One region of the Piscibacillus sp. B03 genome, then DNA from elsewhere that is predicted to be linked to it. Evidence: riboswitches for the same ligand, from Rfam matches in the RefSeq annotation. Region 1 holds a riboswitch; the other holds the start of a gene.
What was found. Region 1 has a riboswitch for S-adenosylmethionine ahead of ACTWQB_RS11560 (methionine ABC transporter ATP-binding protein). Riboswitches for the same ligand answer to the same signal wherever they lie in the genome.
Positions count from the first base shown of each region.

Region 1 (7,774 bases):
AACCACTTGAATTGGTTGTTCTACTTGAACGTTTTTAGGAACGTATAAGAACACACCACTATTTAATAATGCTGCATGACGAGCTGTTAATTTGTTTTCATCAACAGAAACGCCTTCTTGCATGAAATATTGTTTGACAAGGTCTTCGTTTTCACTCATTGCAGTGAAAATATCTTTAAAAACAACACCTTGATCTTCTAATTCTTTTGATAAACTAGCGTAAGCTACATCATTATTACGAACAATGATTAAGTTATCGCTAGTTGATTTTTCACCAAGTAAAACACGAATTTTCTCAGGTAGATCTTCGAATTTTTCGATTTTCTTACCTGAAACATCATGCTTGAAGTTCGTGAAGTTCCAGTCACGGATACGTGTTTTTTCTAGCTTAGGCATAGCTAAATCTTCAGCTAAGTCTGCTGCTTTAAGACGAGTATCGCGGAACCATTGAGGCTCGTTACGACGCTCGGAATATTGCGTGATATATTCTTTATCATAAGGTAGCTGTGTTTCCACTGTCATCCTTTTACCTCCTATCTCAAGTTACGCGTTTTGGCCTACAGTTTCGTCTTCGATTCCTAGTTCTTCTTTAATCCAGTCATAACCTTCAGCTTCTAGGCGCTGTGCTAATTCCGGGCCACCAGATTTAACAACGCGACCTTGCATCATAACGTGTACTTTATCTGGAGTAATGTAGTCTAGTAGACGTTGATAGTGAGTAATGATTAAGCAACCAAAATCTTCGTTACGCATTTTGTTGATCCCTTTAGATACAACTTTTAATGCGTCGATATCTAAACCAGAGTCAATCTCATCTAATATTGCGATTGCCGGCTCTAACATCATTAACTGAAGGATTTCGTTACGCTTCTTCTCACCGCCAGAGAAACCTTCATTTAGATAACGTTGTGCCATGTTTTTATCAATTTCTAAGTAATCCATTGTATCATCCATCTTCTTGATGAATTGCATTAATGGAATTTCATCGCCTTCTTCACGCTGAGCGTTAATAGAAGAACGTAAGAAGTCAGAGTTTGTTACACCACTGATTTCACTTGGGTACTGCATAGCTAGGAATAAACCTGCTTGAGCACGTTCGTCAACTTCCATTTCTAATACGTCTTCACCGTCTAATAAAACTTGACCTTTAGTGATTTCGTATTTAGGGTGTCCCATAATTGCACTAGCTAATGTTGATTTACCAGTACCGTTTGGCCCCATAACTGCGTGGAACTCTCCACCTTTAATGGTTAAGTTAACTCCTTTTAAGATTTCTTGTCCTTCAATTTCGACATGAAGATCTTTGATTTCTAAAGTTGATCCTGCCATTTGAATACCTCCATTTTCTATATTAAAAAATTGATGGTCATTCTCAATTTATTCTCATTCTCAGTTTATAACATTTACAATTTATATTCAACACTTACAATAAGAATAACCACACGATTCATACCTATACCATTATATAAGAAATTTTGTCAGATTTAAACGAAAAAGGCATCTTTGATGTTTTTAGTTGTGGTGATTCACTGATTCTCACTTAAAACAGAAAAATGCCCCTTTAGTTAATTAAAGGGGCATTTCATATTTTATCGATGTATTTGACGGTCGACTTCTGATACTAAGCGTCGACTCTCTCTATAATTTTTCTCACGTTCTTTTTCAATTTGCAAACGTTTTTCAAGTTTCTGACCATACTCCGTGTAGCCTACACCATGTGATTGGTGCATTGCTTTCTCCATTTCGCTTGTGTACGTCAGATCAATCTCATTGTCGTTTAAAATGACTAAATCATCCTTTCTTTTGTTTACAAATATTATAATACCACGGGTAATTTTTATACCAAAACTCGATATATCCTGATTCTTCTTAATAAAAAAGGATATGAGTGGTTTACCCTTACTCATATCCTTACCCTTTATAATTTGGATTAAATCCTCTTTCTTAGTATCAAATAGTCAAAATATTATATTTTATTCACTAACTGGGACAACTGCGCCTTCATATTTTTCTTCAATAAACGTTTGAATTTCTTCAGAACGTAATACTTCTACAAGTTTTTGTAGGTTTTCGTTATCCTCATCTTCACTACGTGCGGCAATAACGTTCACGTAAGGTGATTCAGAACCTTCTAAGATAATTGCATCATCTGCAGGAACTAACCCTGCTTCAATGGCATAGTTCGTGTTAATCGCAACTAAAGCATTTTCTTCACGCTCATAAAACTCTGGTAGTAGTCCCGCTTCAATGCTTGCATCAAATTCTAAATTATGTGGGTTTTCCTCTATATCTTCTAATGTCGCTGATACTGGATCAACATCTTCATTAAGTTTAATTAAATCATTTTCTTGAAGTAATGATAAAATACGTCCATGATCAGTAACAGAACGACTCATTATGACTTCTGTTCCATCCTCAATTTCATTAATATTTGTGATGTTTTGAGAATAAATTCCCATTGGCTCGATGTGAATACCACCAAGGTTAGCAAAATCATAACCAAACTCAGAAATTTGATCTTCTAAATAAGGAATGTGTTGAAAATAGTTCGCATCTAACGTGCCATTATCTAAATCTTCATTTGGTAAAACATAATCTTGGTACGTTTCGATGTTTAGTGTAATACCTTCCTCTTCAAGAAGTGGTTTAGCTTCTTCTAAAACTTCAGCATGCGGAACACTAGTTGCACCTACAGTGATCTCATTGGAATCTTCATCTCCAGAACCACCCGATGTTCCACAAGCAACTAATACTAAGGATAATAAAGTTAATACGATTAATGCATTGATTTTTTTCATTTGTAAATCTCCCTTCAAATCTTTTATATAGTTAACAGCTCATTGCTGCTAATAACTTATCTTTTGTCTAGTTTTCTAGATAACGTATCTCCAATAAATTGGAAAATAAATACGATAATGACAATGAAGATAGTACACGCAAACACAACATCAAAATCTCTACGTTGGAACCCTTTCATATAAGCTAGGTCACCTAATCCTCCAGCTCCAATGACACCTGCCATTGCCGTATAACTGATTAATGCAATAGCTGTAACCGTAATTCCTGAGATTAAGGCTGGCATTGACTCAGGTAGCAGTACTTTAAAAATGATCGTATGAGTTTTAGCACCCATTGATTTGGCTGCTTCAATGACACCTTTATCAACTTCTTTAAAAGCAATTTCGACTAGCCTAGCATAGAATGGTGCCGCGCCAATAATTAGTGCCGGTAACGCCGCTTTTGGCCCCCTAATCGTTCCCATTAAAAAATCAGTAAAAGGGAATAACAATAGAATTAATATGATAAATGGGATGGCTCGGAATATGTTAACAGCCGAGGCTGTGATTATATTTAACAAATAGTTCTGCCAAAGGTTTCCTTTTTCTGTTAAAAATAATAATAAACCTAATAAGATTCCAAGAATGATCGTGCCTATGACTGAAATCACCGTCATGTATAACGTTTCATAGGTTGCCACCCACATCTCTTCCATTTTTAAATTCGGGAATAACTCATTTAACATCTTGAATCACCTCGACTTCCACACCTGATGACTGAATGTAGTCGATCGTTTCGGTGATTAATTTCTCTTCACCGCTTATTTCAACATATAGCGTACCGTAAGCCCCTTCTTGAGTAGGTGATATAGAACCTTGTAATATGTTGATGTCGACAGAGAACTTTCTTATAACATCAGAGATTAAAGCGCGTTTAGCATCATTTCCGATAAAGTGGAGTTTGACCACTTCTGTATTCGGGTCATTTGTAATGAAACGCTTTAAGTCTCCTTGTAGATGCTCTAGAGGACTGAGCTGTTGCACAAAACGTTTTGCCGTCTTTGATTGTGGTTTGACGAAAACGTTTAAGACATCCCCTTGTTCAACAACCTTTCCTTGATCCATTACAGCCACGCGATGACAAATCTTCTGAATGACATGCATTTCGTGTGTAATCATGATGATCGTTAAGTTAAGCTTTTTATTAATCGAAACGAGCAAGTCCAAAATATCGTCTGTTGTCTCAGGGTCTAAAGCTGACGTTGCTTCATCACAAAGTAGGACATCAGGGTCGTTTGCTAAAGCACGGGCGATTCCAACACGTTGCTTCTGTCCACCACTTAGTTGAGAAGGGTAGGAATTTTCTCGCCCTTTTAATCCAACAAGTTCAATAAGCTCGAGCACTTTCTCACGACGTTCTGCTTTCGGTATACCTGCAATTTCAAGAGGAAATGCAATATTTTCAAAAACCGTTCTCGACCATAGTAAGTTGAAATGCTGGAAGATCATGCCGACCTTTTGGCGTTCGCGACGCAACTTTCCAATGCTTAAGTCAGTAATGTTCGTATTATTAATCACCACATCACCACTTGTTGGCTCTTCAAGTCGATTGATTAAGCGGATAAATGTACTTTTCCCCGCACCACTGTAACCGATAACCCCGAATATTTCACCCTTATTAATGTTTATTGAAACATCATCGACAGCTTTAACTTCTTGGTGTTTTGTTTTAAAAACTTTTGACAATCCTTTGATTGTAATCATATATAAATCTCCCTTTAACCCTTTTAATCATTAATGATTTAACTAATAAAAATACCTTTCCATTCACAAGAGAACAGAAAGGTACAATCCGTTCTCTCATCTCTCAAAGCTTTGCGCTTTGCAGGAATTAGCACCTGTCAGGTTTGACCTGATGGTTGCTGGGCTTCGTCGGGCCAGTCCCTCCACCTCTCTGGATAAGAGTTATTATTTGTATATTTTTATAAATCAATCGTTTTAGTGAAAAATCTTGGCAGATCGTTTCTAAAATAATTAAAAAACTCTTTTCTTGCAAGCACAAGAAAAGAGTCGAATACGTCGTCACTTTCCTTATCTTGCAATGATCAACCTCATTGCTGGAATTAGCACCTGTTAGGAAAAATCCTAATGGTTGCCGGGCTTCGCAGGGCCAGTCCCTCCGCCTCTCTGGATAAGAAATTAAGTTATGTTATTTTCGATGATTATTATGTTAGCATAGTAATGTAGACAAGTCAATAAAAAATTATAAAAGGATGATCCAACCATGAAAGCACCATTATTTGAACTTCCTTACTTAGATAATCCAGACGAAACATTTCGATTAGAAGATGTCATTGGCGAAAAAGTCGTCGTATTAACCTTCTGGGTATCATGGTGCCCAGATTGTGCCCGTGACCTTCCAAAAAAAGAACAGTTTTTCAAAACATCTCGAAATGATGAGCTTGAAATGGTTACGATTAATGTAACAGACCGTGAACATGGTGATGAAGAAGCGTTAAAATATCAAGACCAATTTTTAACACAACCTGTCTTAAAAGATCGAGGGCGTGAGATTTATGACTTATATGATTGTACAGGCGTCCCAACGACCGTTGTGATTAACCGTGAAGGTGAAATCATCGGCCATTTTGGTGACCAAGCCGACTTTGTTGAAGTCATTCATAAGCTAAGTGAGGCGCTCTAAACTAAGTATGGCCCCATCTCTTTTAACAGGTAGGGAACGGAATGGAATGTATATAAACGATCAAGATTATCGCCTTTTTTAAAAACCATTAAACACGGAACACTGGTAACTTCATGTTCCTGAACCCAATTAGGTGCTAGTGTTACATTCAATTCGTAGAAGATTTCTTTGCCTAACGTTTCTTCTATGTATTCCAACATGCGCCTGGCTACCTTGCATGTGCCACAAAAAGGACTATTCACAAAAATGATGTGATAGTCCTTTTTTTGTGTTAGAAAATAGGCTTGCTTTTGATTGATTTCGATCACTGTTAAAATCCTTTCAAGTACTCCACTTTAACTCTCATATTAGCTGATAGCAATAAAGATGCTAACACATGCTCAGGAGCATCCTCAACCTCTCGATATTTTTTATCGATATATATATTTTCCGCATGAGATAACTCTTGGTTTAACATTTTTCTTAGTTTTTCCCCAGGTTCATCTGTGTCAGTAAATATAAAAACATCACGATCGAATAAATGATAGTCGTCAACTAACTCTTCTAACGCATCAATGCCTAATGTTCCAAATGTGCATAGTATGAAGACGTCTTCATCGTCTAAGATTTTTTGGATTTTCTTACGATCCTGTTTCCCCTCAACAATTAACACTCTCGACATTTCATCCATGTCATCACCATCTATACCATAATATGAACGATTAAACGTTCCCTTAATTACTATATATATTCCCACCATTTTATTTAAACTAGTCATTTAACTCTAAAATAAGAAAAGCCGACCCAACACGGATCAGCCTTTTCTAGACATTACTCAGAATCAGTCATTTCTTGATATGCGTCTGCATCCATTAAATCTTCAAGCTGAGATTCGTCGCTAAGTTCAACGACAACCATCCATGCTTTTTCAAATGGTGATTCATTAACTAACTCAGGGCTATCTTCAAGCTCTTCGTTAATCTCCACAATTTTACCTGATACTGGAGCGTAAAGTTCTGAAACTGTCTTTACAGATTCAACGCTACCGAACGGCTCATCTAATTCTAATTCGTCACCCACTTCTGGTAGTTCAACGAATACGATGTCGCCTAGTTCGTCTTGTGCGAATTCTGTAATCCCAATTCTAACTTTGTCTCCTTCAACTTTTACCCATTCGTGTTCTTTAGAATAACGATATTCTTTCGGTAAGCTCATATCTTTAACCCTCCAACTTTTCATATATCTAAAATTAATGATACAACAAAATACTGATAATTTACACAATCAAACACAACTTATTTCCATGTTTGTTCAAAAGTTTCCTCTTTGAAACCAACTGTGACCTTATTGCCATCTGTTGCAATCGGGCGTTTAATTAACATTCCATCGGTCGCGAGTAGCTCTGTCATCTCGTCTTCAGACATATCTTTTAATTTGTCTTTAAGACCAAGCTCTCTGTACTTCTTACCTGATGTGTTAAAAAACTTCTTCGCAGGAAGTTCACTTTTCTGGATCAAATCCTTTAATTCCGACTGTGAAGGAGGATTGTCCACAATATGTACTGATTCATACTCAACTTCATTTTCATCTAACCACTTTAATGCTTTGCGACAAGTCCCACATTTAGGGTACTGATAGACTGTTAAACTCATACAAGCACCTCCTAAGTTTATATTAACATAAAAAGTTCTTTCTTCGGATAATTTAGCATTTTGCAGATAATGTCTCACCCCTATTAGGGCAGTGTGCGTTCGCTTATAAATTGTGACAATTTTAGTAGGTTAACCTACCAAGTGCGTTGCTTATTGCTTTATTTTTACCTGTTATGAACGGGTTTTCCCCATTTATGAACGGGTTTTCCCCATTTATGAACGGGTTTTCCCTATTTATGAACGGGTTTTCCCTATTTATGAACGGGTTTTCCCTATTTATGAACGGGTTTTCTCTATTTATGAACGGGTTTTCCCTATTTATGAACGGGTTTTTCACTTTTTTGAACGTAACTTCACCTCTTATAAACGTTAATTCCAATTTATGAACGTAAGATTTCAGGTTACAAGCACACACCCGTGTAGACTGTCGACTGTTCATAAAAAAACAGCCGGGCGCGTCCGGCTGTTTTCCTTATCAATTAAACGACATATTTTTCTGCTTCGATGATTGCTGCTGCGATGTCGCGTTTCTTCTCGATCACGTTAACTGGATCGTGACGAGTAAGCTTGCGAAGGGCACCTAGCATCATGCGTAAGCTGTCACCTTCGTCACTTGCGATTAATGTCTCTTTCGCGTGTGCTTCAATGCGGTTGAACGCTTC
Region 1 is NZ_JBQQCO010000016.1:23,195-30,968, forward strand. It holds gene sufD (Fe-S cluster assembly protein SufD) at 1-522, opposite strand, end outside; gene sufC (Fe-S cluster assembly ATPase SufC) at 544-1,329, opposite strand; gene ACTWQB_RS11545 (hypothetical protein) at 1,590-1,907, opposite strand; gene ACTWQB_RS11550 (MetQ/NlpA family ABC transporter substrate-binding protein) at 1,974-2,798, opposite strand; gene ACTWQB_RS11555 (methionine ABC transporter permease) at 2,855-3,523, opposite strand; gene ACTWQB_RS11560 (methionine ABC transporter ATP-binding protein) at 3,513-4,541, opposite strand; SAM riboswitch class I at 4,635-4,742, opposite strand; SAM riboswitch class I at 4,866-4,975, opposite strand; gene ACTWQB_RS11565 (TlpA disulfide reductase family protein) at 5,062-5,481, shown strand; gene ACTWQB_RS11570 (thioredoxin family protein) at 5,478-5,789, opposite strand; gene ACTWQB_RS11575 (toprim domain-containing protein) at 5,792-6,238, opposite strand; gene gcvH (glycine cleavage system protein GcvH) at 6,292-6,675, opposite strand; gene ACTWQB_RS11585 (arsenate reductase family protein) at 6,756-7,112, opposite strand; gene ACTWQB_RS11590 (hypothetical protein) at 7,234-7,449, opposite strand; gene ACTWQB_RS11595 (acyl-CoA dehydrogenase family protein) at 7,592-7,774, opposite strand, start outside.

Region 2 (7,774 bases), on a different contig from region 1:
GAAGAAGGGCAAACCTTATATCTTAAAGGAATGGACACGCCACCATGGTTTGATTCGGATCAAGATTTTAACAAAGAACAACTAGACGACGAAACGTACCGCATTACTCAAGATAATGAGTCGGACTTTTATGGGAATTATCGTATTGTCATTGATCTAAAATTGAATGAGAATGGAGAACCGTATATAATAAATGTACAATACCAATAATTCTCAAACATAAAGGAATGTAACCGACGCGTGGAAGTATTCAAAGACTATTACAACAATACAGTAAAATTAGTAATCGGAAGAGAAGCATTTTCAAAACAACCAAAGCATGTGTGGGTCATCACACGTTATCAAAATCAATGGCTTTTAACAAAGCACTCAGATCGAGGCATTGAGTTCCCTGGGGGCAAGGTTGAAGAAGGGGAAATATCTGAAGAGGCCGCCATCCGTGAAGTCAAAGAAGAGACGGGTGGTTTAGTTTCAGAGCTTTATTTCATCGGACAATATTATGTCGATGGAAAAGGTGGAGATATTATTAAAAACATCTATTTCGCTGATGTTGATGTTTTAGAGGATGAAGCACACTATTACGAAACAGAAGGCCCGGTCTTAATGGACGATTTACCGAAAAATATAAAGCGAGACCGACGCTTTAGCTTTATGATGAAGGATCAAGTTTTAGTAAAAGCAATGAAAATAGTAGAAGAACGGTTTTTGACATAGCACTCGAGCAAATCGGGTGTTTTTTATTTGCTCACTGATTCAAATAATGTTGCTTATGTTTTATAAAACTACCTCAGAAAAACATCGAATTCATTGATTTTACCGACATTATCCTTAGGCACAGCGACAATGGATTGATAGGATCAGCATCACGAGCGATTAAGTCCCTTCCCCCATCCTATGCTATACTAGTGAAAAGGAGGTGCTTCCATGGATCCAACCAAACGACCATCCATTAAGCCCGGTCAGTCTGTATCCATTGTTCTAAAACGTGATCAGAGTTCAGGTCGCTTAACCAACGGTATAGTCGGCGAAATTTTAACCAATAGCCCTCATCATCCACACGGCATCAAAGTCCGATTAACATCAGGCGATGTCGGACGTGTGAAGGAGATTCATCTTGATTAACCCTATCCAACTCATTGGATGGGTTTTGTTTTAAAACGTAAAGATAACATTAAAACTGACAAAATAGACACATCTACTAAAAAAAGAAATGCCTTTATATAGGCATTTCTTAGGTTTAATCCACTTGGAGATTTAAGTTTCAAAAATGTGTTATCCGTATGATATATATCTAGTTATTTGACGTTTTCTCCAAAATTGGAACGTCTTTTTAAATATTATTTATATGTCGGACCTGCTTGACGGATGTCGTCAGTCACGTGGTCGAACTTTTTGAAGTTATCATGGAACTTGCTAGCTAATTCTTTAGCTTTCACATCATAAGCATCTTTGTCATTCCAAGTTTTCTTAGGGTTTAAGACGTCACTTGGAACGCCTGGGCAATGTGTTGGAATCGATAGGCCAAAGAACTCATCTTGTGTTGTTTCAACGTTGTTTAACTCACCTTCTAGGGCTGCTTGAACCATCGCACGAGTGTAGCTAAGTTTCATACGGCTACCTTCACCATATGATCCACCAGTCCAGCCAGTGTTAACTAAGAATACTTGAGCATCATGCTCATCAATTTTCTCACCTAACATTTTCGCATATTCTGCTGCAGGTAATGGTAAGAATGGTGAACCGAAGCATGCTGAGAATGTAGCTTCTGGCTCTGTTACACCGCGTTCTGTACCAGCTAATTTACTTGTGTAACCACTTAAGAAGTGATACATCGCTTGTTCTTTCGTTAATTTACTGATTGGAGGTAAAACTCCGAATGCGTCAGCTGTTAAGAATACGATTGTATTAGGGTGACCTGCAATGCTAGGCTCGATAATGTTATCGATATGATCAATCGCATAAGCGGCACGTGTATTTTCAGTTAAGCTTGTGTCGTCATAATCCGGTAAGCGTGACTCTTCATCAACGACAACGTTTTCTAAAACGGCGCCAAAGCGAATCGCATTGTAAATCTGCGGTTCTTTTTCTTCTGAAAGGTTTACACATTTTGCATAACAGCCACCTTCAATGTTGAAGATTCCGTTTTGCGACCAAGCATGCTCATCATCACCGATTAAACGACGGTTTGGATCAGCTGATAATGTTGTTTTACCTGTGCCGGAAAGTCCGAAGAATAATGCCACATCGCCTTCTCCACCAACATTCGCTGAGCAGTGCATTGGTAGAACATCTTGTTTCGTTGGAAGCATATAGTTCATAACTGAGAAAATTGATTTCTTAATTTCTCCAGCATACTCCGTACCACCAATTAACACGATGCGGTGTTTGAATGATACTATCACAAATGCTTCAGAGTTCGTTCCGTCTACTTCAGGATTAGCTTTGAAGTGTGGAGCCGATACTACTGTGAACTCTGCATTGTGGTTAGCTAATTCTTCATCGGTTGGACGAATAAATAACTGATTCGCAAATAGATTATGCCATGCAAACTCAGTTACTACTTGGATTGGTAAGCGGTACTTTTCATCAGCACCTGCAAAACCATCAAACGTAAAGATCTCATCTCGTTCAGATAAGTAATCTGTTACCTTATTAAATAGATTTAAGAAAATATCTTCGCTGATTGGTTGGTTAACTGAACCCCAATCCACTTTATCCTTTGTTTCTTCATCTTCCACAATAAATTTATCTTTTGGCGAACGTCCTGTATACTTTCCAGTCGTGGCACGAACAGCACCAGTTGACGTTAACATACCTTCTTCTCTAGATAAAATACGTTCTACTAAACTGGCGATTGGTAAATTCGCCTGATTATTTTTATGTTGATTAAGCTGAGATACAGACGCTTGAACATTCATAGTTTTCACACCTAACCATCCTTTTCAATACAAAATTATTCATAATTAATAAGTTTATTTGATTAATAGTATAACACATTTATTTTAATAAACCATACTAATTGAATAATTTTTCATAATTTTTCTTAATGCCGTTCTTTATTATAAATTAAAATGTAAGCCTGTCATAGTGATAAGATTATAGTTTTTTGAACTGTTTTTAACTTTTATGTGTTAAAGGCTGCAAAATTATATTTATTGTCCCTTTAATATGACAAAAATTAATATTAAAATCCAAGTCTTATAAATTATGCGAGGGCGTGAAGTTGGGTCAATATCCATTGACACTCGTGTGGTTTCAAGTTATGATAAATCAGAACGGTACGTCTCTTATCAAGAGCAGTGGAGGGTGCAGGCCCTATGAAACTCAGCAACCATCACATATGTGACAGGTGCTAACCTGATGCAAGGGGAAGATCCCTTGAACGATAAGAGTGAAAGGCCATGCGTAATGAACCTTTCCTCATAATTGTGGAAAGGTTTTTTCTGTGTTTTGGGTAAAATATCAATGAAGTTAATATAGCTTTTCACACATAAGAGAGCCGTTGAAGATCCAAATCGAGGAGGAAACGATTTTATGACACATCAACGTCGACTATTTACTTCCGAATCCGTAACGGAAGGCCATCCGGATAAAATTTGTGATCAAATCTCGGATGCAATTTTAGATGAAATTTTAAAGGAAGATCCAAATGCAAGGGTGGCTTGTGAAACGACAGTCACAACGGGCTTAGTATTAGTAACGGGTGAAATCTCAACGACAACTTACGTAGACATTCCAGCAATCGTTCGCGAAACGATTAAAGACATTGGTTACACACGTGCTAAATATGGCTTCGACGCTGAGACATGCTCAGTGCTGACATCCATTGACGAACAATCACCTGATATTGCACAAGGTGTTAACGAGGCATACGAGAAGCGTGAAGGTAGCATGACAGATGAAGAGATTGAAGCGATTGGTGCAGGTGACCAAGGGTTAATGTTCGGTTATGCGTCTAACGAAACTGAGGAACTGATGCCATTACCAATCTCGTTATCACATAAGCTTTCGAAACGTTTAAGTGACGTTCGTAAGTCTGGTGAGTTAGATTACTTACGTCCCGATGGTAAGACTCAGGTGACAGTAGAGTACGATGATGATGGACAACCTGAACGAGTGGATACAATTGTGATCTCAACTCAACACCATCCTGAAATTACATTACAACAAATTAATGATGATTTAATTGAAAAAGTCATTCGACCAGTTGTGCCGTCTGACTTAATTGATGACAAAACGAAGTACCTTATTAACCCAACAGGTCGATTTGTCATCGGTGGGCCACAAGGCGATGCTGGGTTGACAGGTCGTAAAATTATCGTTGATACGTACGGCGGATATGCTAGACACGGTGGCGGTGCCTTCAGTGGTAAGGATGCTACGAAAGTAGACCGATCAGCTGCTTATGCGGCACGTTACGTGGCAAAAAACATAGTGGCAGCTGGTTTAGCAGATGCATGTGAAGTGCAGCTAGCCTATGCTATTGGTGTTGCACAACCTGTATCTATTTCAGTAAACACATTTGGTACTGGAAAAGTTAAAGAAGCTAAAATCGTAGAAGCGATTCGTGAAACATTTGACCTTCGTCCAGCAGGTATTATTAAAATGTTAGATTTAAGAAGACCAATCTATAAAAAGACTGCTGCCTATGGTCATTTTGGACGAAATGATGAAGATTTTACATGGGAATATACTGATCGCGTAGATGAATTAAAAAAATATATTAATAATTAAAACAAATCGTGACAAAACTTACCTTATAAACGTCTTTATAATGAAAACAAAAATGACTTTATAAGGAGCATTCCTGTAATAAGAAAAATTGACCCTAGATGAGGTTATTTGGAGTTACACAAAAAAAGCCCTCCTTGGTAGTATAGAGAGTGTCACGTCACGAAACAATGACCTCGAAAATACCGAAGGAGGACTCAAAATGGATTTTACACAAAACAAACGATTAATGCAAATCACGGAAAACACAATTATTATCGGCGTTGATATCGCCAAACACAAGCACGTTGCGCGTGCTATTGATGATCGAGGAATCGATTTAACCAAACGATTCGTATTCCATAACACACTAGAGGGATTCAATGGATTCGTCCAATGGATCGAATCCTTATCACATGAATTAAACCGTTCTATCTTGTGGGCATGGAACCAACGGGTCATTATTGGCTAAACTTAGCTTACTTTTTAAAAGAACGAGGTCTTCATTGCGCAAATCGTACGTGACGGTCGGTATCATGAACCAACATTACCTGAGGATGTGTACGCTGAATTACGTGAAGGCATGAAGCTTCACGATATCATTCAAGAAGATCTTAATTCTATTCAAGCCCAAATGCATAATTTGTTAGGCTTTGATGATAAATGGACATTTGAAGCACGGATTAGCCGGTCGATATACAACCATTAGGGCTATGACCCACTTAAGGAGCATTTCCGGCAGCCACGCATGGATAGGTTGAACGAAGGAATTTACGCGCATTGACGCCGAGAGACATGGGAAGGTTTACCGCCATGTGAATGTGGAGATCCAGTCGTGCGATTATAAAAATTCCACTAAATTGGAATATATATCCAATTTGGGTGGTTGGATGGCCATTCAACTACCAATTTCAGCCTAATTTTGAATCAATTGGTGGCCACCACTTGATTCAAAAGCAATAAAACCATAAAAAATCAAAGAAAAACGGCGAAATTCTAAGAAATAATTAATTTATTGAGGGAGTGTTGTCTGTGTGCGGTTTTATTGGACTAATCAAGAATGAAGCATCTGAACCCAATGAACATCTCAAGCAACGGATGGCTAAGGCGAATAACCTGATTGCACACCGTGGACCTGATGATGAAGGGTATTATGTTGATTCTTGTGTATCGTTTGGTTTTAGGAGATTGAGTATTATTGATTTAGAGAGTGGCCACCAGCCATTATCTTACGAAGATCAACGGTACTGGATGGTCTTTAATGGTGAGATTTATAACTATGTAGAATTAAGAAAAGATTTATTAGAAGAAGGCTATGATTTTTCTACTGAATCGGATTCTGAAGTCATCCTAGCGTTATTTAAAAAATATCGCGGCGAGGCGTTTAAACGTTTAAGAGGAATGTTTGGCATTTTAATTTGGGATAAACAAGAACAAGAGCTTTTTGGAGCACGCGATCCATTTGGGATTAAGCCTTTGTTTTACTCAACAAATGACCAAGGAACATTCTTCGCATCAGAGAAAAAGAGCTTATTAGAAATCATGAACAGCCATCAGGAATTAGACCTTGATAGTTTACAACACTATCTAAGTTATCAATTCGTCCCAGAACCATACACACTTACTGAAAATATTAAAAAAGTCGAACCTGGTCACTACTTTCACATGAAGCCAGGTGAAGACCCTACTTTTGAAAAATATTATCAAGTTGAATTCAAGCCTAAGCATATAGAGAAAAATCAACTGATCTCTAATATTCAAGACGTGTTAATAGACTCGGTGAAGGTTCACATGCGTAGTGATGTTCCAGTCGGTTCTTTCTTATCAGGAGGAATTGACTCTACGATTATGGTCGCTTTGGCAAAAGAAATTAACCCTAATCTTAAAACCTTTTCTGTAGGGTTTGAACAAGAAGGTTACTCAGAAGTCGATGTCGCTAAAGAATCTGCAGAAGCATTAGGTGTTGAGAACATTTCATATACGATTACACCTGAAGAGTTTGTTTCTCGTCTACCAAAGATTATCTGGCATGCCGACGATCCTTTAGCAGATCCTGCTTGTGTACCTCTCTATTTTGTAAGTCGAGAAGCTAGCAAACACGTGACAGTTGTGTTGTCAGGCGAAGGCGCAGATGAGTTGTTTGGTGGTTATAATATTTATAGAGAACCACAATCGTTAGAAGTCTTTAACTCTATTCCAAAGCCAGCGAAACATTTACTTGGAAGAGTCGCAATGGTTTTGCCTGAAGGAGTTAAAGGGAAGAGCTTTTTAATACGAGGCACAACACCATTACAAGAACGATACATCGGTAATGCAAAAATGTTTGAAGAAGCGGAAAAAGCGTACTTACTACAAAATTATAATGAGTCGCTCCCTTATCAAACCATTACCAATCCACTCTATCAACAAGTGAAGAACGAACACCCTGTTACACAAATGCAGTACATTGATATGCATACGTGGATGCGGGGGGATATTTTATTGAAGGCAGACCGAATGACGATGGCTCATTCACTTGAGCTTCGCGTTCCATTTTTAGATCATGAAGTCATGAGAGTGGCCAGCCAAATTCCGGTTGAATATAAGATTGCGAACGGCACCACGAAATCAATTTTAAGAGAAGCGGTTCAAGGCATCGTGCCCGATCACGTGTTAAACCGTAAGAAATTAGGTTTCCCAGTTCCAATCCGTCACTGGTTGAAAGATGAACTTTACGACTGGGCTCGTAATCTTATTTTAGAAAGCCAAACTGATCATTTAATCAATAAACTATATGTCCTTAACTTATTAGAAAAACATTGCAAAGGAAAACTCGACTACAGCCGAAAAATATGGACAGTACTCATGTTCATGCTATGGCATCAAATTTTTGTCGAAGGCGTCTACAAACAAGAAGACCTCATTCACGATCAAAGCTTTGAAGTCGAAATCTTATCGTCATAAAATGATACCCACTAGATGCGCCATGCATCTAGTGGGTGTTTTTGGTTGAATATAATACTTCGCCTGATGCGGTGATACCTTTGATATTGACGGGGCTATGTATAGGTTTATTTACTTTTTT
Region 2 is NZ_JBQQCO010000014.1:10,842-18,615, reverse strand. It holds gene ACTWQB_RS10520 (hypothetical protein) at 1-210, shown strand, start outside; gene ytkD (RNA deprotection pyrophosphohydrolase) at 241-714, shown strand; gene ACTWQB_RS10510 (YwbE family protein) at 925-1,122, shown strand; gene pckA (phosphoenolpyruvate carboxykinase (ATP)) at 1,338-2,918, opposite strand; SAM riboswitch class I at 3,285-3,392, shown strand; gene metK (methionine adenosyltransferase) at 3,535-4,734, shown strand; partial or broken gene ACTWQB_RS10495 (IS110 family transposase) at 4,934-5,359, shown strand; gene ACTWQB_RS10490 (hypothetical protein) at 5,530-5,673, shown strand; gene asnB (asparagine synthase (glutamine-hydrolyzing)) at 5,743-7,653, shown strand; gene ACTWQB_RS10480 (hypothetical protein) at 7,682-7,774, opposite strand, start outside.
Region 2: linked by a shared signal. The riboswitch ahead of metK (methionine adenosyltransferase) and the one ahead of ACTWQB_RS11560 (methionine ABC transporter ATP-binding protein) in region 1 are both predicted to bind S-adenosylmethionine.